Regions from separate parts of the Ruegeria sp. HKCCD7255 genome, predicted to be linked through region 3. Evidence: riboswitches for the same ligand, from Rfam matches in the RefSeq annotation. Region 3 holds a riboswitch; each other region holds the start of a gene.
The links. A riboswitch is a leader RNA that binds a small molecule or an ion and turns the genes downstream of it on or off. The one in region 3 is predicted to bind cobalamin.
Positions count from the first base shown of each region.

Region 1: another riboswitch for cobalamin. It lies ahead of GOX45_RS03740 (energy-coupling factor ABC transporter permease); the one in region 3 lies ahead of GOX45_RS16470 (DUF1636 domain-containing protein).
Region 2: another riboswitch for cobalamin. It lies ahead of GOX45_RS17600 (DUF1636 domain-containing protein); the one in region 3 lies ahead of GOX45_RS16470 (DUF1636 domain-containing protein).

Region 1 covers NZ_WQAG01000002.1:4,626-14,388, forward strand. The annotation lists gene GOX45_RS03725 (hypothetical protein) at 1-311, shown strand, start outside; gene GOX45_RS03730 (hypothetical protein) at 338-619, shown strand; gene GOX45_RS03735 (hypothetical protein) at 616-957, shown strand; gene GOX45_RS03740 (energy-coupling factor ABC transporter permease) at 1,432-2,109, opposite strand; cobalamin riboswitch at 2,157-2,351, opposite strand; gene GOX45_RS03745 (cation transporter) at 2,442-3,077, opposite strand; gene GOX45_RS03750 (helix-turn-helix domain-containing protein) at 3,151-3,567, shown strand; gene GOX45_RS03755 (hypothetical protein) at 3,630-4,109, shown strand; gene GOX45_RS03760 (DUF6538 domain-containing protein) at 4,192-4,848, opposite strand; tRNA gene GOX45_RS03765 (tRNA-Cys) at 4,924-4,997, opposite strand; gene GOX45_RS03770 (protein-L-isoaspartate O-methyltransferase) at 5,220-5,873, shown strand; gene GOX45_RS03775 (TolC family outer membrane protein) at 5,970-7,388, shown strand; gene GOX45_RS03780 (hypothetical protein) at 7,464-8,246, shown strand; gene GOX45_RS03785 (cobyric acid synthase) at 8,250-9,707, opposite strand.
Region 2 covers NZ_WQAG01000011.1:65,532-75,294, forward strand. The annotation lists gene GOX45_RS17580 (aspartate aminotransferase family protein) at 1-166, shown strand, start outside; gene GOX45_RS17585 (iron ABC transporter permease) at 224-1,237, opposite strand; gene GOX45_RS17590 (ABC transporter substrate-binding protein) at 1,239-2,189, opposite strand; gene GOX45_RS17595 (ABC transporter ATP-binding protein) at 2,189-2,986, opposite strand; gene GOX45_RS17600 (DUF1636 domain-containing protein) at 2,983-3,339, opposite strand; cobalamin riboswitch at 3,441-3,647, opposite strand; gene GOX45_RS17605 (hypothetical protein) at 3,811-4,233, shown strand; gene GOX45_RS17610 (MoaD/ThiS family protein) at 4,250-4,459, opposite strand; gene GOX45_RS17615 (xanthine dehydrogenase family protein molybdopterin-binding subunit) at 4,488-6,743, opposite strand; gene GOX45_RS17620 ((2Fe-2S)-binding protein) at 6,743-7,222, opposite strand; gene GOX45_RS17625 (xanthine dehydrogenase family protein subunit M) at 7,219-8,085, opposite strand; gene GOX45_RS17635 (FAD-binding oxidoreductase) at 8,567-9,763, opposite strand, start outside.
Region 3 covers NZ_WQAG01000010.1:371-10,133, forward strand. The annotation lists partial or broken gene GOX45_RS16440 (fatty acid desaturase) at 1-331, opposite strand, end outside; gene GOX45_RS16445 (cold-shock protein) at 406-612, opposite strand; gene GOX45_RS16450 (hypothetical protein) at 1,168-1,413, shown strand; gene GOX45_RS16455 (hypothetical protein) at 1,553-1,813, opposite strand; gene GOX45_RS16460 (hypothetical protein) at 2,237-3,904, opposite strand; gene GOX45_RS16465 (NAD(P)-dependent oxidoreductase) at 4,149-5,108, opposite strand; cobalamin riboswitch at 5,253-5,458, shown strand; gene GOX45_RS16470 (DUF1636 domain-containing protein) at 5,543-5,923, shown strand; gene cobW (cobalamin biosynthesis protein CobW) at 5,920-6,975, shown strand; gene cobN (cobaltochelatase subunit CobN) at 6,979-9,763, shown strand, end outside.

The sequences.
Region 1 (9,763 bases), on a different contig from region 3:
CCAAGGCATCCGCTCCGATGACCAAGGCCGAGAACATGGTTTCCAAACGCCGTGACGAGGTGATCGACCGAAAGATCGGTGACATGCTCATGCGTCTCCAAGGACGCCGCACCCGGCATCGCTATGACCAGTCCGCAGTGATCGCCCTTGAGCATCTGACCGATGACCCATTCGACCCCAACACGCAACTGCCGATCTGGCGGGACATGTTGCGCCGGTCGAAAGGGACAACGCTTGGCAAAGCCGAGTTCTTTCGGGATGCCCGCGCGATCTTCCAGCAGCACTCAATGTTCAACCCAGCGGCTCAATGAGATCGCACAACCAAAGGACCAACAACATGACATCAAAGACCAACCCCACAACGGGACCGCTGACCGACGAGACCGAAAGCTGGAAGCGAACCCTCTCGATACTCGCAGGTCTCCGTCAGATCGCTCAAGAAATGCGAGACGAGGCTGAACAGATCGAGACAGCCCACCCGAACCAGATGATCAAGCCAGGATACGGCGAGCGGGCTGAGATCGTAGCCATCCTAAACAAGACCTACGCTTTCATATCCACAGACATCCGCAGGGTCGCAAGAAGTAGCGGGCTGACTATGCCGGAGGAACTGAAATGAGCAACTCAAAGTACAAGGGTCACTTGCAACTTGACCTGATGCGTCTCCGCGAGAACCTCTCCGCAGCCTACTGTGAGGTGTTGACCGCAGGCACTTCGGGTGCAGCCTTCGTCCTCCAACAACCGTCAGGAGCCGTCTACACGGACCGTCCTGGTGCCTGGACGTTTGACCTGAGTTCCGCTCGAGGCTTCCAAGCAAAATCAAACCACATTCTCGGTGCAGAGATCGTTCCGTTCGAACATGCCCGCAGGGTCATGAAAACCAAGCTCCGAACACAACTGTCGCAGATCGATGGGTTGCTCGGGATAACCAAGGACGCACCGAATGGCAGACTTTGAAGTAATCCCCCAAGAGGCCATCGATAAGCTGGTCGCCAACCCAACAGTAGCCCCCGCGTTTAACTCAGTGTTCGGCGCGGGTCGCGCTGAGGAAAGGCTCACGTAAGGCGGAACCGTGAGTTGTTCCCGGCGAATGCTGGTGGGGCGTCGGATGTTCGAGGTTTTGCTGAGAGAGTGACCTAGAGAGAACTTAGAGGGAGCTGCTTAGGCCCCTTCCTTTTTCGTCGGGCAAGGGCACTTATCTGACCAGCAACGCATCCGCAAAGAACAACTCAATGACCGCTCCGAGCCAAACCCATCAAGTTGCTGCGAAGCTGCGAAAGTCAGGTATCCGATGTTGGACCCGGTTATGAGAGATGGCTTTGGTGAAGATGTGCTGCCGTACCTGCAATCGACTTCGGCGGCTCACCAAGTGTTTGCGCAGCATCGGATTTAGGCGGCCCGCAGCTACTGGAGCCGCCCTGATTGTTAGACTCAAGCCGGGTGGTATAGCCGACGCGTAAACACACCGCTTTGCTTGCTGTCACGAAGAAGCTTCGCGCCAGCCAACACTGCCAGGTCAGCAATGGGTTCAACCAGAACCACCATCAGGTAAGCTGCGCCGAAGCTTCCAACGGCGGCCATGTTCTCGGCTCCGAAGCCTTGGCCATAAAACGCCCAGAATGCCACCCAAGCAATCACACCACCTTGGTAAGCAAGTGAAAGCTTGAATACTTCGCCGTAGCTACAATCGACGTAGGCTTTTTGCTCAGGGATGATGCGTTTTGCCAAGGCGTCGATGAGGAACAGCGGGAACAACAGCGTTGTCACGTTCACGAAGTACATGGGCATGTCGCTCGGCGCAAACAAAGCACCTTGGACAAAAAGCCCACCCGCAAGACCAATTGCTGCGGGTCCCGCACCAAGCAGCAGCAGTATCGTGGTTCCCAATATGAAGTGCACCTCAGAGATGCCAACCGCAAAATGCGGGAACACCTCGAAGAACAAAAACACCGTAGCCACAGCCAGCACACTGCGTACCCCGAATGAAATCACCGAGTGCGACTTCAAATCGTCGGCCACCAGCTTGAGGGAATAACCAGCGGCGGCGGCGGCCGTTCCGTAGGCAAACACCATTTTCGCGCCGTCTACGACGCCCGGTTCAATATGCATATTCAGTCTCCTTGCCGTCCTTCCTGACGACATTTGATGCCGAGAAACTCGGCGGTTGCTCTAGCGGCAGGTCTCCTGGCTTGCGACTCAACGCGCTCCCGAGCCTTCCCAACACAGTGTGTCAGTGGTGCAATTCCGGGTTTGCTCACCGCTTACAGTTGCAGGGGCAGCCGAGGATTCTCACCTCGTTCCCTTTTCAGTCGGAACGAACCATCCCGACCACCGCATCGCATCCTATTCACGCGCTTTCCCGACGAGTCAATCAAAACGCTGACGCCTGACAAAACAATATCCTTGCTCTGGCTCAATTTGGCGTCAGGAGTTTCATTCCGTTAGGCACTAACCTGTTGATGGAGCTTGCTATCACGCCGCTCCGCCAGAGCTTGGCGCACGATTTGTACAGATGATGACAAAAACAAACCCGCCATGATCGTCGCTACGATTAGGTCAGGCCATCCTGTGGCTGTGCCCCAAACGCCGAGAGCGGCAAACATCACTGCCACGTTCCCTATGGCATCATTGCGGGAACAAAGCCAGACGGAGCGGACATTCGCGTCTCCATCTTTGTACCTGACGAGCAGAAGAACACTGGCAAGGTTTGTAAGCAGTGCAAGGAACCCCACCATTCCCATGATTTCAGCCTCAGGAACGCCGACGTAGAACACCCGATATACGGTCGACCCGAATACCCATGAACCCATCAGAAAAAGGCTGAGGCCTTTGGCTAGGGCAGCATTTGTTCGCGCTCGGATTGAAGCGCCTATTACAGCCAGAGAAATGCCATAGGTGAGGGCATCCCCCAAGAAGTCGAGTGCGTCGGCCTGTAGTGCCTGAGACTTCGCATAATGCCCGGCGGTCATCTCGACCACAAACATCGTGGCATTGAGTGCAATGACGATCCACAATCGCCTTTTGTAATCATCTGAAACGCCGTCAAACTTCGCGTCGTGTCCGCAACATCCTGACATAAGGAAACCTCTTTGAATCTGTCTTTAGCATAGTGTAGTTTCTCTAGTGGCTAGAGGTTCAAGAGGTAATTTGATGTTTTCGATTGGTGACCTGTCCAAGCGCACAGCGGTCAAGATTCCGACCATCCGCTATTACGAAGAGATGGGCCTGCTTTCCGCACCAGAACGCACTGAAGGCAACCAACGGCGCTATGATGCGGCTGGGTTGGAACGCCTTAGCTTCATCAAGCATGCGCGTGACCTTGGCTTCTCGATTGAGGCGATTTCGGAACTGATCGAGCTTCAATGCCACCCAGATCGTTCATGCCAAGCCGCGACGGATATCGCCATCTCACAGCTTTCCGAAGTCAGGGCCAAGATCAAACGGCTAAGGTCACTTGAAAAAGAGCTGGTTCGGATTTCCAAGGGTTGTGACGGCGATGGCGTGTCGGAAGACTGCTATGTTCTGGCTTCTCTAGCGGATCACAAGCTTTGCAATCACGAGCATTAACCCGAAATCAGACTTTGGCGTTGACGTAGCGAATTGGAGCTTTGCCCGCCCCGCAGACCTTGATGAGTCATGCGGCGAAGGTCCTGAGCGAGCCCGAATTCACCGATGCTGCAACGTCGGCCAATGTCTGCTACGCAAGGCTCTGGAGGTATTTTGCAATGCTCAAAGGTGCCGTATTGTACGCAAAAGACTTGAAAAAACTGCGTGCTTTCTATCTCGCGATTGGCGGCAAACAGACCGACGGGATCGACGGTGAATTTGCGGCCATCTCGAATGCCGATACCGAACTCATAATTCTGCAGGTTCCACAGACAATTGCACCACAAATTGTCATCGAAGACCCCCCAGTGGTGCGTTCCGGCACGCCTATGAAACCAATAATCAGCACCATTTCCATTGCTGATGTGCTCGAAATACTGCCAGAGATCGGTGGCAGGCCGGTTCCAGATATGAAGCAATGGAAGTTCCGTCAGAACCTTGTTCAAGACATTGTTGATCCTGAGGGCAATGTCGTTCAGCTTTGGCAGCCGGAAAGCTCTTGAAGCGGTCATTGATGCAGAGACTTCGTATGGCAGCTCCGTCCGCATAGCTGACTTTGCGTATTACCCAAGCGGGGAGCGCTCATCAGGAAAGTGATTGAGGCTTACCGCAAGGCCGCTCAAGGCGACGTTCATCCTCCGCGAACTCATGAACCATCACCGCAGTGACGTCAGATAGGGAAATATCTCCGGCGAAGTCCTTGAATTGCTCAAGGGCGTGTTCTGCTTCGCGCTGAGTCTTGATCGTGCTGTACGGATTGGTCTCAAGGTACTCCCTAGAGGCGCTGGCGAGGTAAACTGTTCCCGGTGCAACCTTTCGCTCGGTGCCGCCAGCCTTCCACTCTTGGTAGACCTTGAGAGCTTCTATGGCCTGCTCGTTGACCACCTCTACAGCAACGTCGTTTTCTTCATTCTCCCCGTATTCGAGGTTTTTGTGGTATTTGATGAGGTCCTCAAGTTCCCCGATGTCCTCCATACGTTGAACCTCGTCGGCGTCACCGATCCAACCGAGTAGATCACTGATCACGTCGCGCGGATCAGGCTTGCAGTTGTCCAGTTGGCTATAGAGTTCGGCTGAAAGGTTGTGCTGCCTACGCTTGGCATCGGCCAAATCACTAGTGCCGGTAGACTTCTTGAGTTGCTTCCTGCCATTGAAGTGCTGGCGAAGCTCAGCAGGGATTGTGAGAAGTACGTAATACTTGCCTTTGTTTAACGCCAAGGTTGTCGCGGGGTAGTCAAACACCTGTATCCTCCAAAGTATCCTCCGTGAGATACTCCAAGTATCTAATTTATTGAGAAAAAATACAATAAGGATGTGTGGAGGCGAGTACCGGAATCGAACCGGTGTACACGGATTTGCAATCCGCTGCGTCACCACTCCGCCAACTCGCCTTTGTAAATGAAATCAATCACTTGCTGTGGTGTGGTGGGCGTTCTAGCAGCTTTCCGTGGGAACGTCCAGAGCTTTGAGGGCAAAACCATTCGGTTGCAGTGAAATCGGGGTTCATGGCTCTGGATTTTGCTTGACCAACGCTTTGGTGGTCGTGGCCCGTTGCCGCAGCGCTGTGGATATGGCAAAAGCGCGAAAACAAGGGAAACAGAAAGACCGATCCCATGACAGATTTCGCAGCCCGACGCCTGACAATGGTCGACACCCAGATTCGTCCGTCCGATGTCACGAAATTCCCCATCATCGATGCCATGCTGAGCGTCGAGCGTGAGAAATTCGTGCCCGATGCGCTGCGTGAGGCAGCTTATGTCGGAGACCTGACCGATCTGGGGCAGGGGCGATGCCTGCTGGAACCGCGAACACTGGCAAAGATGCTGGATGCATTGAATATTTCCAATGACGAAGCGGTGTTGGATGTTGGCTCGTGCTATGGGTATTCTACGGCGGTGGCCGCACGCATGGCGCAGCTTGTTGTTGGCGTCGAAGCAGATGAAGCCATGGCTTCTGAGGCGCAGACCGTGTTGATGGAAACGGGTGAAGATAACGCGATTGTCCATATCGGACCTTTGGAACAAGGTGCGGCAGAGCATGGACCGTATGACGTGATCCTTGTTCAAGGCGGGGTCGAGCGAGTGCCCGAGGCGCTGTTGGATCAGCTAAAGGACCAAGGCCGGATTGCCTGCGTTTTCATGGAAGGCGACCTTGGTACTGTGCGCGTTGGTCACAAGATCGACGGGGAAGTCAATTGGCGATTTGCGTTTAACGCCAGTGCGCCGGTTTTGCCCGGGTTCACCCAAGAGTGTGCATTTTCGCTATAGTCCTGATTCAAAGTTTTTGACTGCCTTGATTAGTTCAATTCAAAGGCGCAAATTGCGGTCGAGGCAGTGTTTTTTTGAATTCGAGAGGAATCGGAGATGGGTGGGACCCTAACAAGAAAGTTGGCGCACGCGCTGGCTTTGACCGCGGGTATCGCAGTTTCTAGCCTTCCGGTGCGTATGGCTTGGGCGGATAACCTGACCGATGCATTTATCGGTGCCTACAACACCAGTGGTCTATTAGAACAAAACAGAGCGCTTTTGCGGGTTGAAGATGAAGACGTCGCAATTGCTCTGTCTGCATTGCGTCCGATTGTGAATTGGACCGTCGAAATCTCGCAGGATTTCAATCGCGCACGAACCAACAATTTCGTAACCTCCAGTCAACCAACGGATTTTTTCACCGGGCTGACTTTTAGCCAATTGCTTTATGACGGTGGCGCAACCTTGTTTGGCAAGCAATCGGCCCAGGAAACTGTGTTGGCGACGCGGCAAACATTGTTGGATGTCGAGCAGCAAATTCTATTCCGGGCGGCGACTGCGTATCTGAGCGTGTTGCTGCAGGAAGAAACCGTCGGCATCCGCCAGAACAACGTCGATCTGTCCAGCGAAGAGCTTCGTGCGTCTCAGGACCGGTTTGAGGTTGGCGAGGTGACCCGAACGGACGTTGCGCTGTCTGAGGCGCAATTGGCCAGTTCGCGGGCCGATCTTGCCGATGCGCGCGGTGATCTGGAAACAGCACAGGCAGAGTATGTTAATGCCGTCGGCAAACAACCGGGCAAGACAAGCGGGCAGCCAAGGCTTCCAAACCTGCCCAGCAGTCTGTCTGAGGCTCAGGGCTTGGCACGTCGCAACCACCCTGCGATCCAGTCGGCGCAGCACCAGGTGCGTGCGTTTGATCTGTTGGTTGAACAACAGCGCGCAAACCTCGGACCTAATGTCAGCCTGAATGCAAGCGCGGGTGTGACCGAAAGCTTTGACGACGATGATTATAGCAACGCAGGTTCGGTCTCGCTGAACCTGACCCAACCGATCTATCAGGGTGGTGGGCTTGCTGCGGCTGTTCGTCGGGCCATGGCCACGCGCGATGCGTCTCGGGCGAACTTGCTGAACGTTGAAAAAGATATCACTCAGGGCGTCACAGATGCATATGTGCGCTTCGAGACCGCCACAGCCAGCCTGCGCGCGTCGACCGAACGGGTGCGTGCGTCTCAGGTGGCATTCGATGGGATTCGCGAAGAAGCGACGCTGGGTGCGCGTACAACGCTTGACGTTTTGGCCGCTCAGCAAGACCTCCTTGACGCTCAATTGGCGGAAATCGCCTCTCGTACTGAGCGGTCTTTGGCGGCCTATCAATTGCTGCAGGCGCAGGGGCTTTTGACCGCAGAACGTCTTGGTTTGGCAGTGCAGATTTACGATCCGACCCTGTACTACAATCTGGTTAAAAAAGCGCCATCAGCGGTGAGCAAACAGAGCCGAGACCTCGATCGTGTGCTGAAAGCCTTGCGGCGCGACTAGTGCCGCAATACTACCTGTTGTGGGGCGAGGGCGGATTGGCTACACTCGCTCGCACAGGTAGAGCGGTAGAGAAGAATGTCGGATAGTGTCGTCAAAGCAGGCGGTGAGGATGTGCTTTCTTCGATCAAACGATTGGTGAGCGAAGAAGTGCGGGACGAGCCAGAGTTTCTTTTTATCCCAACGGCGCAGCCAGCCAAGCCAGGGCGGCTGGTTCTGACCGAAGCGCTGCGCGTCGGAGAAGATGCCGGTGCGGACGTCGAGCGCGACTCGCCTCTTCAGTTGGTGCGACAGTTGGACGAAAGCCGGGAAATCGCCGCTCGCAAACCCGGTTCTGAAGATACTGGTCCGATTCGATTGCGCGCGCGAGATGCGGTTGGCCCTGCACCGCTTGAGCGCAGGAATTGTGCGGTTGACGGGTCTGCCGACCCGGTTCAGAGCGAAACTGCAAATGGTTCTGGTCGCGACTTGGCTGGCAGCCTGAGTGCCAAGATTGAAGCGCTGGAAGCGGCAATTGCGCGTACCGAAGATCAATGGGAACCTGACGGTGAAAGCAACGACGCCTATTCCGGGACGCGCACGCGCGCGGTGGACTGGCCTGCCGAAGCGGATGAGACAGTCGACGACGATGGTGCTGCGATTTTCATCCGCGCCCGAAAAAACACCACTGATGTAGCCGCGCCGAGCGACAGGAAAGCACTTCTGCCCGAAGGTCTGGACGAAACGGCATTGCAAGAGCTGATCGCTCAGATCGTGCGTGAAGAATTGCAGGGCGAGTTGGGTGAACGCGTGTCGCGCAATCTGCGCAAAATGGTCCGGCGCGAGATTGCGCGTGCCTTGATCGCCGAAAAGGTTGATTGACGATCACCCTTTGTTGGGGTGTTGCGCCAGCGCCAGAAGTTGATCCAGATCCATGTGCTGTTCCAGATGGTCGGCCAAGGCGTCGAGCGTATCCTCGACGCCGTCTTCGTAAGCGATATCCGAGGTGACGCCCAGCCGCGACAGATAACTGGCGCGAAATGGATCCGATGAAAAGATCCCGTGCAGATAACTGCCGCGCACGCGGCCATTGGCGCTGCTGGCGCCTTCGGGGCGGCCATCAATGTCCAACCAGGCGCGCGCGCAATCCGGGCCAACTGTGCGACCCATATGGATCTCGTACCCGTTGACAGGCTCTTGGTCGGGCAGGGCTGTCGCCTGTGTCAGCTTTACCTGCTTGCTGCCCGTCATGACTGTTTCCACGTCCAGAAGACCAAGCCCCTCAACTTTGCCAGGGCGGCCATCCACGCCGTCTGGATCATCGATCGAGCGGCCCAACATCTGATAGCCACCGCAAAGGCCCAGGACATGACCGCCACGGCGGACATGGGCCAACAGATCGATATCCCAGCCTTGCGCACGGAAATAGGTCAGATCGCCGATCGTCGACTTGCTGCCGGGCAATAGCACCAGATCGGCATCTCCGGGCAGGGCGCTACCGGCGGGTACAATCTCGACCGTGACACCGGGTTCAGCCGAGAGCGGATCGAGGTCATCGAAATTCGCCATCCGCTCTAGCTGAGGCACAACGACCTTGCAGGCGCCACCCTTGGTGGATCGGATATCCATCATGTCTTCGGCGGGCAGCTTCCATGCATCGTGGAACCAAGGTACGACGCCAATGCAGGGCCAGCCGGTGCGCGCGGCAATATCGTCGCGGCCATCGTCGAACAAAGACACATCACCCTTGAAGCGATTGACAGCAAAGCCCCGGATCATCGCCAGATCAGCTGGGTCGAGCACCACCTGAGTGCCAACGATCTGCGCAATTACTCCACCGCGATGAATGTCACCCACCAGAACAACCGGAACGTTGGCCGCGCAGGCAAAGCCCATATTGGCGATGTCTCCTTGACGCAGATTGGTCTCTGCCGGGCTGCCAGCGCCTTCGACCAGAACCAGATCGGTATCCGCGCAAAGCCGGTGAAAGCTTTCGAGCGCCGCGCCCAGTAGCTTGGATTTGTCTTTGCGGTAGTCCCCAGCCTTCATCGTGCCAGCCCGTTGTCCCTGCACGATGATCTGAGCGCCTGTATCGGTCTCGGGCTTTAGCAAAATAGGGTTCATATCCGTATGGCTGGCCCGGCGCGCGGCACGGGCCTGTAGCGCCTGGGCGCGCCCAATCTCGCCACCGCTGTCGGCCACGGCAGCGTTGTTCGACATGTTCTGTGGCTTGAACGGTGCGACCCGCAAGCCACGCCGGGTAAAGGCGCGGGCCAGACCGGCCACAAGAACCGATTTGCCGACATTGCTGCCGGTGCCCTGAATCATGATGGACCGCGCCATGGCTTGTCTCCTATGTTGGCGGTCAGATGACCTGATTTGCAGGCAAAGGAAAAGCA
Region 2 (9,763 bases), on a different contig from region 3:
TGTGGCGGATTGCATGGCGCAAGGTGTGATCATCGGCGTCACTAACCGCTCGATCCCGGGCCGCAACAACACGCTGTGTTTCTCGCCTGCACTGATCGCGACAGCAGATGATATCGACCAGATCACCGACGCTGTGGATGGGGCGCTGGGGCGTGTGTTCAGCTAACGCTGCAACTGAAACCAAAGTCAGAAAGCCGGGCCCAGCGCCCGGCTTTTTTTGCGTTCAGCGCATGGTGTTCCGGCTTTTGAACAGCAACAGAAATACAAAGACCGACCCCAATGAGGTCGTGACAATGCCGACCGGCAATTCCTGTGGAGACAACATAAGGCGGCTGAGGATATCTGATACGGTCAGCAACATGGCGCCGACCAAAGCTGCTGTCGGCAGCAATTGGCGATGCAGCGGGCCCACTATGCCCCGCGCGATATGGGGCACCATAAGACCCACAAACCCGATGACACCTGCAACGGAGACGAACATTGCCGTCGCCAAAGCGGCAACAAAGAACATCTTGAACCGAACCCCTTGCACCGGCACGCCCAATGTGGCGGCGGTCAGATCTCCGGTCAGCAACGCATCCAGCCAGCGGCTGCGATAGAGGGAATAGGCCAGGATCAGACCCAGCCCCGCGCAAACCAAAGGAAACGTTTCCCACCGGGCCAGTCCCAGCCCGCCCAGCATCCAGAAAATCACTGAATGCGCCGCGCGGTTGTCGCCGGAAAAGATCAGATAGTTGGTGATTGCCGAAAACAGAAACGACACCGCCAGACCCGCCAGGATCAACTTTTCCGGAGCGCTGGTGCGTAGGCCATGGACCAGTGCCAACACAATGCCCGAGGCCACAAGCCCGCCGCAGAACGCAGCCAGAGGCAGTGTCCAGATACCCAGAATGTCGCCCGTGACAGTGATGACAAACACCGCACCGGCCGCAGCACCCGAAGACAGACCAAACAGAAATGGATCGGCCAGATCGTTACGCGTGGTCGTCTGAAGGACTACCCCCACGATGCCAAGCCCAGCTCCTATGACCGAGGCAAACAAAGCGCGGGGTAAGCGCAGGTCAAAGACAATACGGTGCGTCGGCGACATCTCTGAATCAGAAAGTCCCGCACCTTGCCGGATTGCCGCCCAAACCTCGGAAACAGGAATGGGCGTGGTGCCATAGGCCGTAGACACCATCAAAAGGGCGGCCAATAAGACCACCCCCAAAGCAAAGACAAGGCCCGTGCGGGTCATGTCAGTTCAGGCTCGGGTGCATGGCCTTCGCCATTTTCGAGATCGCATCGATATTTGCTGGTCCCGGTGTTAGCTCTTCATAACGCAGGCCGATCCAACGCGCGTTTTTCACCGCATCGACCTGCGACATGACCGGATGGTCCTGCAAAAACTTGAACGTATCCTCGGCGCCGTTACCGGTTTGATAGTCCAACAGCACAAGAAATTCAGGATTCGAAGCAGCAACCGCCTCCCACGAGGTGCGACCCCAGCTGGTGTCCAGATCATGGGTCACGTTTTCACCACCCGCAGCAGTGATCATCGCGTCAGGAATGGCGAATTTACCGGCGGTGAACGGTGCGTCTGCAGGACCGTCCAAAAGGAAAACACGGGGTTTTTCCAAGTCGGCGGTCTGCGACTCGATGGTGGCCAGTTGGTCTTTCCAGTCTGAAACCAGCGCCTCGGCCTTGTCCTCGACATGCATGACCTGCCCAAGCCGCAGCACATCGTCAAACAGCAGATCCATGCTGGCCTGCGGGCGATCGTCGTGCAGATGCACACAGCTTTCGGTCAGAATCATGGTCTTGATGCCAAAAGGCGCCAAAGTGTCAGGCGTCACCTCTCCACCCGGTCGCATGCCATAGTACCAACCGGCGAAAAACAGATCTGGCTCGGCCGCAACAAGGTTTTCGACAGTGGGGTATTTTTGCGCAAGCTCGGGGATGTCTCCGCGCTGCGCGTCAAAATCGGGGCTGGTCTTGTACCAACCGGTAATGCCAGTCAGACCCACGATCTTGTCCTGCAATCCAAGCGCAAAGGCCATATCGGTCATGTTCATGTCATGCACGACCAGCCGTTCGGGTTGCTTCTCAAAGACAAGCGGCTCACCGCAATTGTCGACGGTAACACCCTGCGCCACCGCGCTGGTGGCCATGCCGGTTGCAAGAAAAGCCGACCAGATCAGTCGTTTCATCAATTCGTCCTTTTGTTCGATATGGTAGTTTTACGGATGTCGAGCGCGGGGATCACGCGGCCTTCGTACTGAAAACTCAGGTAATCCACGCCAAACGTGTCTTGAACATGATCCGAGGTCAGAACCTGATCGACAGGGCCAAACCCGGTCATGCGGGTCGATTTCATCAGTGCCACATGAGTGGCGAATTCCGGGATCAGCACCAGGTCATGTACGATCATGACAACCGTGATGCCCAACTGCGCCACCAGAGACAACATGCGCCCCTTGGCGTCTGGGTCCAGATGGTTGGTGGGCTCATCCAGAAACAGCAGCGACGGCTTTTGCGCCAAGGCACGCGCGATATGCGCTCGCTGACGTTCTCCGCCTGACAGCATGGCCATGCGTTTCTCCGCCTGTCCTGCCAGCCCCGTCAGATCCAGAATCCGGTTGATGTCTTCGGCATGTTCTGCGGCAGAACGATCCGCCCGGATCGGGATCTGACCCAATGCAATGTAATCGCGCAGCATCAAGCGCCCGTCTGGCAGCTCTTGCTGGCCGACAACCGCAATGCTGCGCGCCCTATCCATCGCAGTCATGGATTTGAGGCTGCGCCCGCTCACATGCACATCGCCCAATGCCAAAGGCACCGCACCGCACAGCAAGTTCAACAATGTGGTCTTGCCGGCGCCGTTTGGTCCGGCAATGGCAAGGATGGCACCTTCCTCAAGCGCAAAAGTCACGTCCTGCAGCAAAACATCACCGTTCAACGCGTAGTATTCCAGGTTCTCGGCAACCAGAAAGGCGGGTTGTGTCATTGCAGCACCCCCTCTCCGATCCGGGGTAGGCGGGCGAGCGTTTTGTGTAGCAGCGCCTTGGGCCTGTCGGTGGCCTTCGTCCAGCCATCTGCGCTGATATGATATTGCCGCGCAAAGGTAAGCAGGGCGGCGATGTCATCATCGCTTTGGATACTACCAAAGAGATACTGCGCCTTGTCTGTGGCTTGAAACCCGACGGTGCATGGCCGCTCACAGCCAGCCATACAAGACACGTGCCGAATGGCGAATCCATTCGGCAAACTGCTGACCTCTGCAGCGATTTCGGCGCTTACCGCAGCTCCACCGTCACAGGTCGAGCAGATCAGAATGAAGTGATCAGGATTGGCAGTCATTTGCCGTCTCGCTTGTTGCCAAACGAGGACGGAAGGTATCAGTCGTATTGCTGCACGCTGAACGCGCCATCTTGACCTCCTTCCAGGGCACCCCGCCCCGGTGTGGTTGCATCAAAGATGGCAGGTCTCCTGACTTGCGGGTCATCGCTTGGCCGTCCTTCCCGATCCGATGGATCAGTGGCTGATTGGCTTTGCTCACCGCTTACAGTTGCGGGGGCAGTCACGGACTAGGTGGCTTCGTACACCGCACCGTGTTCCCTTTTCATCCCTTGGGCGGACCCGCAGGAACCATCACAATCTGAGTGCCTGAGATCGCAAAACGCGTCAACCGGATTCGACAGGGCACAAAAATTTGATCCACCCGATCTCACAACAACCCGCCAGAGCGTGATCGGGGTTTATTGGGCGTCAGCGCGGGTCATCCCCACCTTTGTATCAAGCCCCCAAACTGGGCCGATGAAAGGAGACGTTATGACACGTTCAATTTCCAAGTTACTTCCTGCCCTGGTTGCGCTAGTTGCCGGCTTCGGGCCGCATATGGCAACCGCGAATGACGCACACCATCCCCAAGGAGCGGTCTACAAGATCATTCAGGCAGGTAACGCTCATGTGCCTCAGCTCTCTTCGCCAGCTGTCCACAAGCACTATGCTTATGTTGCGCAAGCGGCGAAGGCCAAACCGGCGGCGCCGGTTGTAAAGGTCAAGACACTCAAGAAAAAATCAGTTGGGAAGAAGTTCCTGTTCAAACATTATGGCTATAATCCGTACCAGCCTCGCAAGTTCCGCGGCCATAGCGGACATGTGGTCAAGAAGAAACCCAAGCATCATGGCAAGGTGCATCACAAGGGATTTCGCAGTCAGCACTTTTTTGCGCCCCAGTACCGCTACCGCTGAAGCCAGAAAGGTCGGTTTAGCCCCCCCTTAGGCGCTGCATCAAGTAAACTTCAGCGCCTTCGGGCACTGGCTCGGACAGTCCCGAGGCGATGATCCGGCCATTGATCGCGATTGAGACGCCCGCATCAATAGGCGCCTGCAATTGGGGGTAGCGACGCACAAGCTCGCGCAATATTTCGCCCGTCGTCGTGGCGTCGACTTCGACAACCTGCTGGCCCCCGGTCAATGACCGGAGACCTGACCAAAGGTTGACTTCAACCATCCTGCTTCAGCGCCGCCAGAATACGCGGCGGTGACATGGGCAGCTGGCGCATCCGTACACCCGCTGCGTGCGATACCGCGTTGGCGATGGCCGCCAAGGGTGGCACGATCCCGGTTTCTCCGACACCGCGCACTCCGTAAGGGTGGCCAGGGTTCGGGACCTCGACAATCACGGTATCGATCATCGGAAGATCACTGGCGACAGGGATGCGGTAGTCCAGGAAGATCGAGTTCTGCAGGCGACCATCGTCGCCGTAGATATACTCTTCGTTCAGCGCCCAGCCGATACCTTGCGCAGCGCCCCCCTGATACTGGCCTTCCACATAAGCCGGGTGGATCGCCTTACCCGCATCCTGGATAACGGTATAGCGAGAAACGCTGGTTTTGCCGGTCTCGGGGTCAACCTCGGCGTCAACGATGTGAATGCCAAAGGATACGCCCGCACCCTCGGGTGTCGCCTCGAAATGGCCCGATATTGGACCGCCCGTCGAACCCATGTTGGCCGTGATCTCGGCCAGCGGCAAAGGATCGAAATCGCCCGCATTGGGGCCCGACGGAACCGCGCAGCCGTTTTCCCATTTGACTGCATCTACCGGGATGCCCCACTTGGCCGCTGCCCGTTCGCACAGTTTTTCGACCGCATGTTTTGCTGCCTTGATGGTCGCCAGACCCGACGCGTAAGTCACGCGTGAGCCGTGGCTGACATCATTGTATCCAAGCGTGGCGGTATCCGCGATAGTCACCCGGATATTCTCGTAGGGAATGCCCAGAACCTCGGCCGCCATCAGCGCCATCGACGCGCGTGATCCGCCGATATCGGGCGTGCCCACCATGACCTGAGCCGAACCATCCTCGGACAAGGCGAGCGACACACTGGTTTCGCCGCCATGGTTGAACCAGAACCCGCAAGAAATCCCGCGTCCCTGCCCCGGCTTCAGAGGTGCCGAGTAATGCGGATGCGCCTTCGCGGCCTCTAATGATTCAACCAGACCGATCTGTTCATAGGTCGGGCCATAGCTGGCCTTGGTGCCCTCATGGGCTGCGTTTTTCAGGCGGACATCGATGGGATCAAGATCCAGTTTCTTGCACAGCTCGTCGATCACCGATTCAACAGCAAAAGCCCCCATAGGCGCGCCCGGGGCGCGATAAGCCGCCTGTTTCGGGCGGTTGGCCATCACGTCATAGCCGACCTGACGCACATTGGTCAGGTTATAAGGTGCAAAAGCACACATGGCGGTCATGTCACCCGGTGCGCCCGGGAACGCACCGCCTTGCAGACGAAAAATGCCTTCAGCCGCCGTGATCGTACCATCCTTTTTCATGCCGATCTTGACGTCCATCGACGCCGAGGCCGTTGGCCCCGTAGCGCGGAACACTTCGGACCGGGACATCACGATCTTGACCGGACGGTTGGCCTTGCGGCTCAGCGCCAGAGCGACAGGTTCGATGAATACGGTTGTCTTGCCACCAAACCCACCGCCAATTTCCGAAGCGGTCACCCGCAGTTGCGAAGTCTCGATCCCCAACAGCGCGGCACAGGTCTTTTGCGCGATCCAATGGCCCTGAGTGGTGCACCACAACTCACCTTTGCCATCCGCACCCAACTGCCCCAGACAGGCGTGTGGCTCGATATAGCCCTGATGGGTCGCCTCGGTCACAAAACTGTCTTCGATGACCAGATCCGCCTCGGCAAACCCGGCCTCGACATCTCCGTGCCCGCTTTCGTGGTACCGCACGACGTTTGGGTGCATCCCTTCTGGAACCGAATAATCCGCGGCGCCTTCGCGGATCACTGGCGCGTCGGGGGCCATGGCTTTGTCCACATCAGTGACATGAGGCAGCACCTCATATTCCACCTCGATCAACTTTACCGCATCGCGTGCAGCCAAAGCCGACGTGGCCGCAATGGCAGCAACCGCGTGCCCGTCATACAGTGCCTTTTCCCCGGCCATGACGTTTTCCAATACGTTCCAGAATTCGCCTTCCAGCCCGGGCTTGAAGGGAACCTCGGCGAAATCGGCACGGGTGACGACAGCTTTGACGTCCTTATGTGCCTCGGCCTTCGATGTATCGATGCGGACAATCCGCGCATGGGCGTGGGGTGAGCGCAGAATGGCGCCGTGCAGCATACCAGGGGCCGACATATCCGCACCGAACTTGGCACGACCTGTCACCTTGTCCAGACCATCGGGGCGGTCAGGGCGCGTGCCGACAAAGGTGAAACCAGATTTGCGATCGTCGAGTGCCATTACGATGCCTCCCGCAGGTCAGCTGCCGTGTCCATCACGGCGCGAATGATCTTGTCATAGCCGGTGCAGCGGCAGAGATTGCCTGCCAGCCAATACCGGGTTTCTTCTTCGGTCGGGTTAGGATTCTTTTCCAGCAGCGACTTGGCCGCAACCAGAATGCCCGGCGTACAGATACCACATTGCAGGGCAGCGTATTCGATCATCTTCTTTTGCAGCGGGTGCAAAACGTCGCCATCCGCGATGCCTTCGACCGTTTCGATCTGCTTGCCCTCAGCCTCGACCCCCAGCATCAGGCACGAACACACCAGACGCCCATCAACAGTGACCGAGCACGCGCCGCAATCACCCGTGCCGCAGCCTTCTTTAGCGCCGGTCAGGTTCAGCTTGTCGCGCAGGCAGTCCAGCAGCGTTTCGCGGGGATCACACAGGAACTCGACCTCGTCGCCATTGACCTGAGTTGTTACGTGAAACTTGCTCATGCTTTTTCTCCCTTCGCGCGGGCATAGGCGATTTTCGCCGCGCGTTTGGCCAAAACTCCGGCGACCTCGGTGCGGAACGCGATAGTGCCGCGCTTGTCGTCAATCGGGTTGCAGGCCGCCGAGGCCGCCTCAGCCAGCGCCTCCAGAGCGGTGTCATCGAGCGTGCTGCCGATGATCGCCTTGGCGCAGTCTTCCACCAAAAGAACGGTTGGGGCCACGGCCCCCAGACAGACCCGTGCTTCGGTGATCGTGTCGCCGTCAAGGCGCAGGTTCACGCCCACACCCACAACGGCAATGTCCATTTCGGTGCGCGGAATGAACCGCAGATAGGCGTCGCCTCCGTTTTCGCCACGCGCCGGGATATGCACGGCGGACACCACCTCACCCTTGGCCAGGCTGGTTTTGCCCGGTCCGGTGGGGATGTCCTCGACAGCCACGGTGCGCGCACCATCCGGGCCGGTCACAGTCAGCGTCACACCTGCCGCAACCATCGCCGGGACCGAATCCGCAGCGGGCGAGCCGTTACACAGATTGCCGGTCAGCGTCGCGCGTCCTTGCACCTGGGTCGATCCGATCAGATCCATCGCCTCGACCACACCGGGCCAGTCCTGCCCCAAGGTGGTGTGTTCGCTCATCTCGGCGCCCGTTACAGCAACGCCAAGGGTCCAACTGCCATCCGCATTCTGCTCGATGTTGCTGACACCCTCGATTTTCTTGATGTCGATCAGCGTATCCGGCGTCACCAGGTCCGAGCGCAGCTGCACCAACACATCGGTGCCACCCGCCAAAAACCGGGTTGTGCCCGTCGCGTTGGCAGCCAGAGCGGAAGCCTCGGCAAAACTGGCGGGACTGTGATAATCCATGAAATTACCTCGTACCTGTATATCAGGGGAAATTGGGTTCAGCGGGGACGTTAGTTCAGGCCTCGCCCGGCGTCCATGGGGGGAATGGCAAAAATTCACCCTTCTGTTTCCGGGCGCGGTCCACGTCTCTTTCGTGTGGATCACATCCGTTCGGGTCTGATCAAACAGCCACTCTCGCATCAGATCCACAAGTTTGGGTTGCCGTGGTTTTTCCGGGGGCCCAACGTAAAAGCCCGTATCACTGATCATGGCCTGCCCCTACGCTTTGAGCAACCTTCCCTATGCCAGGTCTGAGGCAACCAGAGCTTCCTTGCCCTCAACCCACAACCGTTCCAGATACAATGGCCATCCCGATGGGCCGCTATGGGCGCATCTATGACGAGATCGCGTCGATCGTCGCAATGCTGGCCAATGAGGGCGGCGGGTATATTACCGGGTAAAACATAAGGGTTGATGGCGGCATCACCCGTTCGGTCTGAGTTCAAAACCGTGCCTTGATCAGATGCGTCAACGCCGCGCCGGTTTCGAAATAGGCGCGGCGCAGGCCGGTCCAGCGCTCGGTATGCTTTGCTACTGCAGGTACAGGCAAAAGCGCGGGGTCATCGCGCAGAAGGCTCTGCGCCGCCAAACGGCCAAACACAGTCCCCGGCCCGATGCCGCGCCCGGAATAGCCGTGGATCGCAAGGGCGTTTGGCCCAAGCTGCGTGATTTTGGGCAGATGATCGGACGTCATCGCAATGCGCCCGTGCCAGCCCTGCTGAAAGGGCTGATCCGCCAGTTGCGGGAACAGGTCAGCCATTTTGCGCCTGATCCAAGCCTTGTGCGATGCGCTGCCTGCATGGCCCAAATCGCCCATAGCCCCCAGAATGAAACGCCCTTCCTGATCCATTCGAAAGGACGTCATGATCAGGCCTGTATCCCAACAGCCCTCTTTGCCCGGCAAGATGCTAGCCCGTAGATTGTCTGACAACGGGGCCGTCGCGTATTGGAAATAATAGACTGGCACATAGGCTGGCGCGGTCTGGCGCAAATCCTGATGATAGGCGTTGGTGGCCTGGATCACTGACCGTGCGCGCACTGCTCCCTGCGGCGTTTTCAGAACCCAGATGTCGCGGTCCCGTTCCAAGGATCGAACCGGGCTGTGCGCAAAGATATACGCCCCTGCCGCTTTGGCCGCCCGCGCCAGTCCGCGCACATAGCTGAGCGGCTGGATAGTACCCGCACGCGGATCAAATAGCGCGCCGTGGAATGCGGCGCTGCCGGTGCGATGGGCGGTCTGATCAGGTAACAGAAGTTCAACCGGTGCGCCCGTGGCGCTGAGTTGCGCGTGACGCGTCTGTAGATCACGAAAACCAGCCACTGAGTGCGCGCAATGCAGCGTGCCCTTGCGCTCGGGCTCACACTCGATCTCATGGGTGTCGATCAAGTCAAACACCTCGGCTGGCGCAGCGGCCAGAAGGTCGATCAGGCGGTCTCCTGCATCCTCGCCCAAATACGCGCGGATCTCGTCCGGCGGCACCCAAAGGCCCGCATTGGCCAGCCCGACATTGCGGCCCGAGCCGCCATGGCCAACCTCCTGCGCCTCAAGCAAACAGACCGATGCCCCCGCCTGCGCCGCTGTCAAAGCGGCAGAACAGCCGGTGTAGCCTGCGCCAATGATCGCCAGATCAACGGTCAG
Region 3 (9,763 bases):
AAGCGTGGTGAATCGCATGGCTTTGCCGCCAAACGTCATAGGGTGTCAGGGCAAGAACACCTAGAACCCGACCGGTCCAATTGCAAACAGTGCGACTTCTAAAGAAAGATCCATGACCGCAATCATGCATAATGATGAAGATACGGACCAGAAACGCGGCATTCAGGATGGCCAGTAGTATTGCGATCCAGACACTAAAAGATAACGCAAACCACGCTAGGGCCCATAGCGCAAATAAGGGAGCAACTGTGATCGCAAGTTCAAAAACACTGCGCTTCGCATCGGCAACACGGTATTGCGCGAGCACCCGCGTCCAGTCTTTAGGTTGCAAGTTACTTGTTCTCCAATGGCTTATTGTAGCCCATTGTTCAATAGGGCACCCGAAAAGGGTGCCCTTAAAAAAGGTCAGGCGAGCGCCAGATTGGCGGCGCTTTCGCGTCCGTCACGGCCAGCTTCGACGTCAAAAGTAACCTTCTGACCGTCTTTCAATTCACTAAGGCCGGAACGTTCGATTGCTGAGATATGCACGAACACATCGCGCTTGCCATCTTCAGGTTCGATAAAGCCAAAACCTTTGGTCGAGTTGAACCATTTTACTGTGCCATTTGCCATGGTGGAGGTCTCCTAATACTTGCCGCCCGCATCATTGCGGCGACTCGGCGTGGTCGGTCTGAATCGAAAGACTGAACGCCGAATTGGGGAGACAGCAGGTCGAAAAAGAAAAACGTAAGCCTTGTGTATATGGACTTCGAGTACGCACGATACAAGCCTTGATGCGGTGGAGGGCAACAGAGAAATCGAGCCTGCCTGGCTTAGAACTCTACAAGTTGAGAAGACGCTGTCGTTCTGCGATCCAAACGCGAAGTCGGCTTGGGAGGCCGTACAAAAGATCAATGACCGCTTTTGGGAATCTATCCCGCAACATCCGAGACAGCTATAAGCGTCCGTTTTGATGCCGTAGCGAGACTTTGCAAAGTCCGGTCTCTGCGACTTGCTGACATTCGGATCTGACCAGATTGCAGGTGAGGCGAATGACGGCTTTGTCCGCAAAGCAGTCGCTCGCGATTTTCGGGCGAACGTCTGCACCGAGCCCGTAGCGGCCATTGCATAACCGTTCAGATTAATCTCCCTGATGGCGATCAAGCTCTAGAACGCGAAGTCTACGTGATGGTCGGCGTCTCGGAGTCAGCTGCTATCACCGCAAATGATCTAAGGGATTCAGGTTGGAAATCTGATTGGTCAGTTGACGAGCAAAAAGAGGGCAACTCAACGGCCACTGAGGCCGACATTCTGGCTTTGTTTTCCCAGAACTCGAGACGTGATCAATTCATGCTGAAGCATGATCTTGATTTCGATGATTTAACGCCGGAGCTGCAAGACTTGCTTTATCCGGAGTATGTCAAAAGCGAATAGAAGGCTTAAGCAGTTGAGCCGCCACTTCGTTTAAAAGCTGCCCCCCTTCAGTACCCGTTCCTTTGCGATAAGGGTATCATAATACCTCAATTCTTGCAAGGATTGTTGCCAGAGTGTTCCCCTATGTAGCGCGCTTGCTTCATAGCCAATTGAAGCCAAACATCAGCGTTATATCCGCCCCAGCCCTTCGCCCAACCTCACGCCCCGTTGCCTCCATACGAGCCTGAAAGTCAAAATAATCTTCATCCTTTCCTCGCTTCATAGGAACGCGTTCATCTGACACCGAGCTACCAATGTTTGCGCTGTCCAGGATTTCACTGAAGTTCTTCGGCGGGCCTTTTTCAGTGGGTATCTGTTTGCCCTCTGCGTCGAAGTACTCACCTTCGATGGGTTTCGTCAATCTCTGAGGGATAGGGTGTGCCTTCGGATGCCGCCCAATCCAAGTGGGCAAGAACGTTGGCCACCCGAACAACAAGACCAGGCATTTTGCCGATGTGGCTTTTGAACAATCCCGATGCCCCGGATTCCCAACCTCGGCATTGCTCACGAAAACCTTGCAGGGTGTCCGCGCCCGCCTCATTGAAGTGGATAAAAAACGGCCTCCTTCCCCCATCTTCACCAGTCGCGTGTTGCAAGCTGCGAAGTCGGGAAATTGCGTCCGACAGCTTCCGCTTAGCTTTGAATTCCAAAGCTGTTGATTTGACCGGTTCGTTCTCATTCTGGCCTTCGCCCAAAGGCCAAAACGCTGCGGTGCGTCTTGACCTGGGCTGCAGGCTGATGGCTTGCGTGCGGTGTTGGCACGTTCTGTGAGAGGTCAATTCGCTTATGAAGGCGCTTTGATGCGGTAAATTTTGAAGAACGATCCGTTTTCAATAACCTGCAGGTTCTCTGCCTGTTCGGTTTTGGGCGCGCCGAAGACAATGAGATAGTCAAAGTCTTGCGGCCATTCCGCATAGTAGATCCTCTCGTTCCGCCCCTCAGCGACCCCCAAAATGTTTTGCCTGTGCTCTTCATCCAGGACACCGAACAGGAGCGCTGTTGTCAAAGCCCGTGAGGGGCGTATCGGGTCCAGGTGCAGTAAATCCCGTTCGGTTCTTATTGGTTGTGTCGAAGGATAGGTGAACAGCGTCGGTACAAATGCATTGCCAAATATCACCGCGAGACTGTCAATGTTGCGAAACGAAAGGAAACCGGATGGCTGGTGCATGTTGCGCGCTCCGGTGGCCATACGCCATTGGGTCGAATAGGTCAGCTCGGGGCGGCTTCCTGGCAAGTCAAAGGCACCAATAACCTTCGACCTTGGTGTGATTTGCGCGACTGCCGATTTCAGCTCGTCTACGTTTTCCGAAAACGCGTTCCAGTTGGCTGCGATTGAGATTCCTTTGAAAAGCGAAAGGCACACGGCCAGGGCGACCAAGGCGGTGTTGATCCGTGTATTTTTCACCTCAAAGCAGCTTGAGGCAACAAGCAGTGCCATGAATATCAAACCGACCCGCGCATCAAGGAACACACCAAATAGAACTGCAGGCAATCCGATTGTCCCCACAAAAAGCCCACCCAGTGCCAAACGCATACTTGGCGCGATACTGACGCGCCCTGTAAGCCCGAGCCACAGATACAACACAAGCACGAATATGCAGACTGCCCAATCGGGCGCGTCCCCTTGAAACAGACCGATCCCAAGGAACGCCATCGCCTTGTTGTGCAGATCACCCCACCATGATCCCATAGGCATCGGCTCAAGACCCGCGTCCGAGAGAAAGTGATTGAAGGCAAAGATCGCGAGCGACGGAATCACGCAGAACGCAAAACGCACAAAACTCTTGATCGCCAGAGGCGAACGCAAGCGTGACGCGTTTACGTTAACCAGATACGCAAATGAAATTGCGAGGCAAAACAGGTATCCGAAAATATGTGAAAAATAGAGCGCGACCAGCAAAACCGAGTGTGCAAGATACAACAACGGAGCTTCGCGTCTTTGTGCCTGGATCAGCACGCTGACGGAAAACAGCATGAGACCTACGGAAAAGTAGAAGTTCAAAAAACCCCACGCAAAGACGATGTTCAGGGCCGTCAAAAACGGAAGAGCAAGCCCAATGTGCAGGCGTCCGAAAAGGGTCGCGTTTAACGTCAAAGACCCTCCGACAAAAACCGCTACCGCAAGAAGCAGAAACACAAACCCCGCAGCTTCGCTGTTCAGAAATGGAAGTCCAAAGACCGTGATCGCATCCATGGCCAAGTTCGGGATGGGCCCCCAAGCGGCCTCGTATATGCCTTCGAACTCTGAAGAAACGGCAAGCGACTTTAGTACATGTATTCGGGCCAAATGGTTGGGGTAGTCGATCAATGGTGGAATCGACGCCTGCGTGAATGGCAAAAGAACACCAACGCAGAGCCCAACAAGCCCGAATGCGCAGAGCGCCAAACTGAAATAGTCGATACGCTTGGAAATCACGCGAACCTCAAAAGTGCTTTCATTGCCTGTATGCAAGCTAATCAGCCTTTAAGAAACGGCTCAGGATAACAATTTGGCTAATATGGTATTTTAGCCCCTGTTCTGTTTGCGTGATCAGGTTTCGAACGGGTGGACTCCACGTTTATGCCGCCTTTGTTTCAGGCAGCATTCCTTTGTGACCATGGTGACCTTGCTGATCCTTACAAGCGTGGTCGGTTCTAGCCTTTCAAATACGCCAACGCAGCTTCACGCAGATCGGTTGGGTTTGGTGGCCAAGTGTTTACTGGCTAAGCGTTCGGTTTTGCGGGATCACTTCGTAACCGGGCTCTTCTGGCTCATCGTCTTCCATCTCGGCTGGAAAACCTGCCGCGCGGATATCCAGTCCGGTGGCTTCCTCGAGGCGTTTGATGATATTGGGCGACAATTCGCGTTCGCCAAATCGCGCGATACCGTCGTCGAAGATCTTGATCATGACAGGGTTGATCTCAAGCGGCACACCCGCGCGATCCGCCACATCCTGAAACAGGCCGATGTCCTTTTTCACCAGATCCATGGTGAAGGAGATATCGCGCGAGCCGTTGAGGATCACCTGGCTTTCGGTTTCGTGCACAAAGGACGTGCCCGATGAGATTTTGATGGCCTCATAGGTCGTGCCCAGATCCATTCCAGCAGCCTTCGCAGTGACCAATGCCTCGGCACATGTGATGAGGTTGGCGGTTGCCAGATAATTGGTCAGCACTTTCAGCACCGAGGCCGAGCCCAGATCGCCCGTGTGCAGCACCCGGCGTCCCATTGTGGTCAGAAACGGCAGGATCCGCTCGAATGTCTCGCGGTCACAGCCAGCAAAGATCGAGATATTGCCGGTTGCCGCGCGGTGACAGCCACCCGAAACCGGGCAATCGACAGCCGCGCCGCCCCGTTCGATCACCAGTGCGCCCAAGCGTTTGGCTTCGGCTTCGTCAGTGGTCGACATTTCCATCCAGATTTTGCCGGGCCCCACTTCGGGCAGCATCTCTTGCATCACCGCGTCCGAGGCCGCAGGCGATGGCAGGCAGGTGATCACCGCGTCGCAATCGCGCATCAGTTGCGCTGGGCTTTCCGCGGCTTTTGCACCTTTGGCAACAAACTCGGCCACGAGATCTTCGTTCAGATCATGCACGGTCAGATCAATGCTATTGCGCAGCAGCGATCCTGACAGCTTGCCGCCCACATTTCCCAGCCCGATAAAACCTACTTTCATTCAGCTCTGCTCCCCTGTTTGCAGTTTTGGTCAGGCGAACACAGCGCGCAAAGCCCGTCATGCCGCTCAGCGACCCGCACAAGTCGCTTTTCAGCTCTTGGCCTTGTTGTTAGCGCAACGCGCTTGACAACGGGGTCAACTGTGCCTCATGAGCCATATGTTGGTGTCTGCGACAGCAGATGAAAAGGGAATGCGTCAGCGGATCGTCCGTCAAACGCAGCCGCCCCCGCGACCGTGACCGGAGAGGGTGCCCAAAGCCACTGGCCTAGGCCGGGAAGGTGGGACATCCGACAGAGGCCAGCCTCTGACATCCGCAAGCCGGGAGACCTGCCAGCACAAAAGACTGAAACCGGACGGGGTGTTCCGGAGTGGGGTCTGACGTGACCCACATGAAACCCCGTCCCCCACGAAAAGGATCTGGGGGGATGAGAGATATGACCGAGGCAGTACCGGTCGAGTTGTTGGTCTGCACCACCTGTCGGCGCGGCCTGCCCATAGAGGACGACGCGGAACGGCCCGGCGCATTGCTGCACAAGGCGCTGGCGCAAGCTGATCTGCCCGAAGGGATCACGTTGAAAGCCGTTGAATGCCTGTCGAACTGCGACGAAGGCTGTTCCATCGTTTTGCGCGGCGGGCCCGATCGCTGGACATTCGTCTATGAACATCTGAACGAGACCGACCATGTCGAGACCATCGTCGACGGCGCCACGAAATACCTGGAGACCAAAGACGGTTTGGTCAAATGGCGTGAGCGTCCTGAGCATTTCCGCAAGAACTGTGCGGCACGTATTCCCCCGATTGGAGCCCTGAAATGAGCACGCTTGAAAAGCTTCCCGTCACCGTGATCACCGGATTTTTGGGGTCTGGCAAAACCACATTGGTCAAGCATCTGATGCTGAATCCTCAGGGCAAGCGCCTGGCCGTCGTCGTCAATGAGTTCGGCGATGTCGGTGTTGATGGCGATGTCCTGAAATCCTGCGCGATCCCTGATTGCCCTGCCGAGAACATCATGGAACTGGCCAATGGCTGCATCTGTTGCACCGTGGCCGATGATTTCATCCCCACGATCGAAGCGTTGATGGCGCTAGAGCCGCGCCCCGATCACATCCTGATCGAAACCTCGGGTCTGGCGCTGCCGAAACCGCTACTCAAGGCGTTTGACTGGCCCGATATCCGCTCGAAAATCACTGTGGACGGTGTCATTGCCCTGGCCGACGCCGAGGCGGTCGCTGCGGGTCGCTTTGCAACAGATGTGGCGGCCGTCGATGCGCAGCGGCTGGCGGATGACTCGATTGATCATGAAACACCCCTGTCCGAGGTCTTTGAAGATCAGATTTCCTGTGCCGATATCATCCTGCTGACCAAGCCCGATCTGGCCGGTCCCGAAGGCGTGGCCAAGGCCAAAGCGGTGATCGCCGCCGAGGCTCCGCGCCCGCTGCCGGTGGTCGAAGTTGCCGAAGGCGTTGTGGATGTGCGCGTTGTACTGGGGCTTGAGGCCGCGGCCGAAGATGACATGGACGCGCGCCCATCGCATCATGACGGCCACCACGATCATGAGCATGACGATTTCGACAGCATCATCATCGAGTTGCCAGAACAAAGCGACCCGCTTGATCTGGTGGCGAAAATCGAACGTCTGGCCACCGAGCTGAACATTCTGCGCGTCAAAGGCTATGCCGCTGTGCAGGGCAAGCCGATGCGTCTTCTGGTGCAAGCCGTCGGTGCGCGCGTGCGTCATCAATATGACCGTCCGTGGCAACCGGGCGAAGACCGCCGCTCGCGCCTTGTGGTGATCGCCGAGCATGACGACATCAAAGAAGCAGAGATCCGTGCTATCCTTGCGCCTGTAAACGAGGCTGCCGAATAAGCCATGCATGTCGTCTTTCGCGAAAGCCACGGGCTCGAAGAGACAGAGACCCCGACCGATCTGGGCCAGAGCCCGGCGGATCTGGTGGTGCTGTCCTTTTCGGACAGTGACCTGGGCGCTTTCGCGGCAGGCTGGCATCGCGGCGGCGGGCCTGACGGGGATATGCCAACCCTGAGGCTGGCCAATCTGACGGCTCTGAAACATCCGCTGTCGGTCGACACCTATGTGGAACAGACACTGGAAGGTGCCAAGGGCATACTGATCCGCCTGATCGGCGGGGTTCCCTATTGGTCTTACGGGCTACAGCAAGTACTGGCGCTGGCACAGGCGAAAGGCATTGCACTGGCGGTCTTACCGGCGGATGGGCGCGAGGATACGCGGCTGGATGACTATTCCACCCTGCCCGTCTCGACCCTGCGCCGTTTGGCGCATCTGTGTGACACAGGCGGCGAAGTTGCGGCACAGGCAGCGCTGGCGCAGATGGCACTTGCCGCTGGGCTTTATGCGGGTCCGGTGATGGGGGCCAAAACCATCCCCGACTGCGGTGTCTGGTGCCCGGATCGGGGCGTGATCTCGGCGGACACGGCATTTACCGGTGATGCGCGGCGCGTGCTGGTTACGTTTTATCGTGCTTACCTGACCTCTGCCGACACTGCCCCAATTGCGGCGTTGATCCGCGCCCTGCGCGCACGCGGGATTGAGGCAGTCGGGCTTTTCGCCCCGTCGCTCAAGGCACCAAACGCGGCGGATTGGCTGCGCGAGACAGTTGTGGCCCTAGGCCCGTCGGCGATCATCAACGCCACCTCATTCTCGGGCAAAGGCGCATCGGGCACGTCGCCTCTGGACGCGGCCAATGTGCCGGTGTTTCAAGTGGCCCTCGCCACGTCGCGCCGCAAAGCCTGGGCCGAGGCGGAACGCGGGTTGTCACCGGCAGATCTGGCGATGCATGTTGTGTTGCCCGAGGTCGATGGCCGGATCAACGCAGGGCTCGTGTCGTTCAAAGAACCCGGCAAGCGTGACCCGCAGTTGGAATACTCACGCTTTGCGCACCGACCTGATCTTGAGCGGATCGAGGCTGTAATTGACCGTCTGTGCGGTTGGCTGAACCTGCAAGACAAGCCAAAATCCGATCAGGTCCCGGCACTGGTGCTTTCGACCTATCCGGGCAAAGACTGGCAGATGGCCCATGCGGTCGGTCTGGACGCGCTGGCCTCGGCCGAAGCGATGCTGAGCGACCTGCAAACGGCAGGATACGATACAGCCCCGGCTGCCCCGATTGCAGAATGCTTGCTGGACACACGCATATCCTGGCCTCTTGCAGATTATGCGACCGCTCTCGCCGCTTTGCCGGAACAACTGCGCGCAGAACTGCAAACCGTTTGGGGCGCGCCCGAGGACGATCCGGCCTTTGCCAATGGCGCGTTCCAGTTCACTGCGCTGCGCCGGGGCAAGGCGCTTGTCGCGCTGCAACCCGAACGGGGCACGCCCGCGCTGCGCGATGACGAATATCATGACCTCTCGCGCACACCGCGACATGGCTATGTCGCCTTTTATCTGTGGCTGCGCAAAGGCTTGGGCGCGGAAGCGCTGATCCATATCGGGGCCCACGGCACGCTGGAATGGCTGCCCGGCAAGTCTGTTGCCCTGTGCACTGAATGCTGGCCCGAAGCGCTTGTCGGCGACCTGCCGGTGATCTACCCGTTCATCGTCAACGACCCGGGCGAGGCCGCGCAAGCCAAACGCCGGATCGGGGCCGTGACCCTGGGCCATATCCCACCCGCGCTGAAAGACAGCGGCACGCCGGATCGCATGGTGCGGCTGGAATCGCTGCTGGATGAATTCTCGAATGCGGACGGGCTGGACCCCAGGCGCCGCGATCGGCTGCAAGAGGACATCCGGGATGAGGCGCAAGCCATCGGGGTGGAACAGGATCTGGGCCTGGATCAGGCCACCAGCACCGCTGAGGCGATCACCCGCATCGACCGCTTTGTCTGCGACATCAAGGAAAGCCAGTTCGGGGATGGGCTGCATATCTATGGTCGTATCCCGGAAATCACCGGAGATTTCGACCCTGCCCCATCCGCACATGCTGAACGCAACGCGCTGATCGACGCACTGGCCGGGCGACGGATCGAGGCTGGTCCTTCAGGCTCCCCCTATCGCGGGCGTACCGATGTTTTGCCCACCGGGCGCAACCTTTACACCACCGATCCGCGCTCGGTGCCCACACGCGCGGCCTATGCTCAAGGCGTCAAACTGGCCGAAGAACTGGTTCGGCGGCATCTGCAAGAGGAAGGGGATTATCCCAAAGGGCTGATCGTCGATCTGTGGGGCTCGGCCACGATGCGAACGGCGGGCGAAGAATTCGCCATGGCGCTGCACCTGCTTGGGGTCAAACCTGTCTGGAATGCGGGCTCGGAACGGGTTTCGGGAATTGAAGTTCTGCCAATTACCGACCTTAACCGCCCGCGTCTGGACGTGACCTTGCGCGTCTCGGGCCTGTTTCGCGACGTGTTCCCCACGCTGTCAGCCCTGTTCGGGCAGGCCATCAAAGCGCTGGCTGCACGCGATGAAGCACCGGATTGGAACCCCTATGCCGGTCATGCGCCCTCGGCCCGGGTCTATGGCCCAGCCCCTGGCAGCTATGGTGTCAACATGACCCAACTGTCTGAAACCTACACGGACGAGGCCCGCGTTCAGGCCGGGGAAGCATGGCTGGAGGCCAGTTCATTCGCGTTGGAAGGCGATCATATCGCGCAAGACAAAGACGGCATCGCACAGCGTGTGG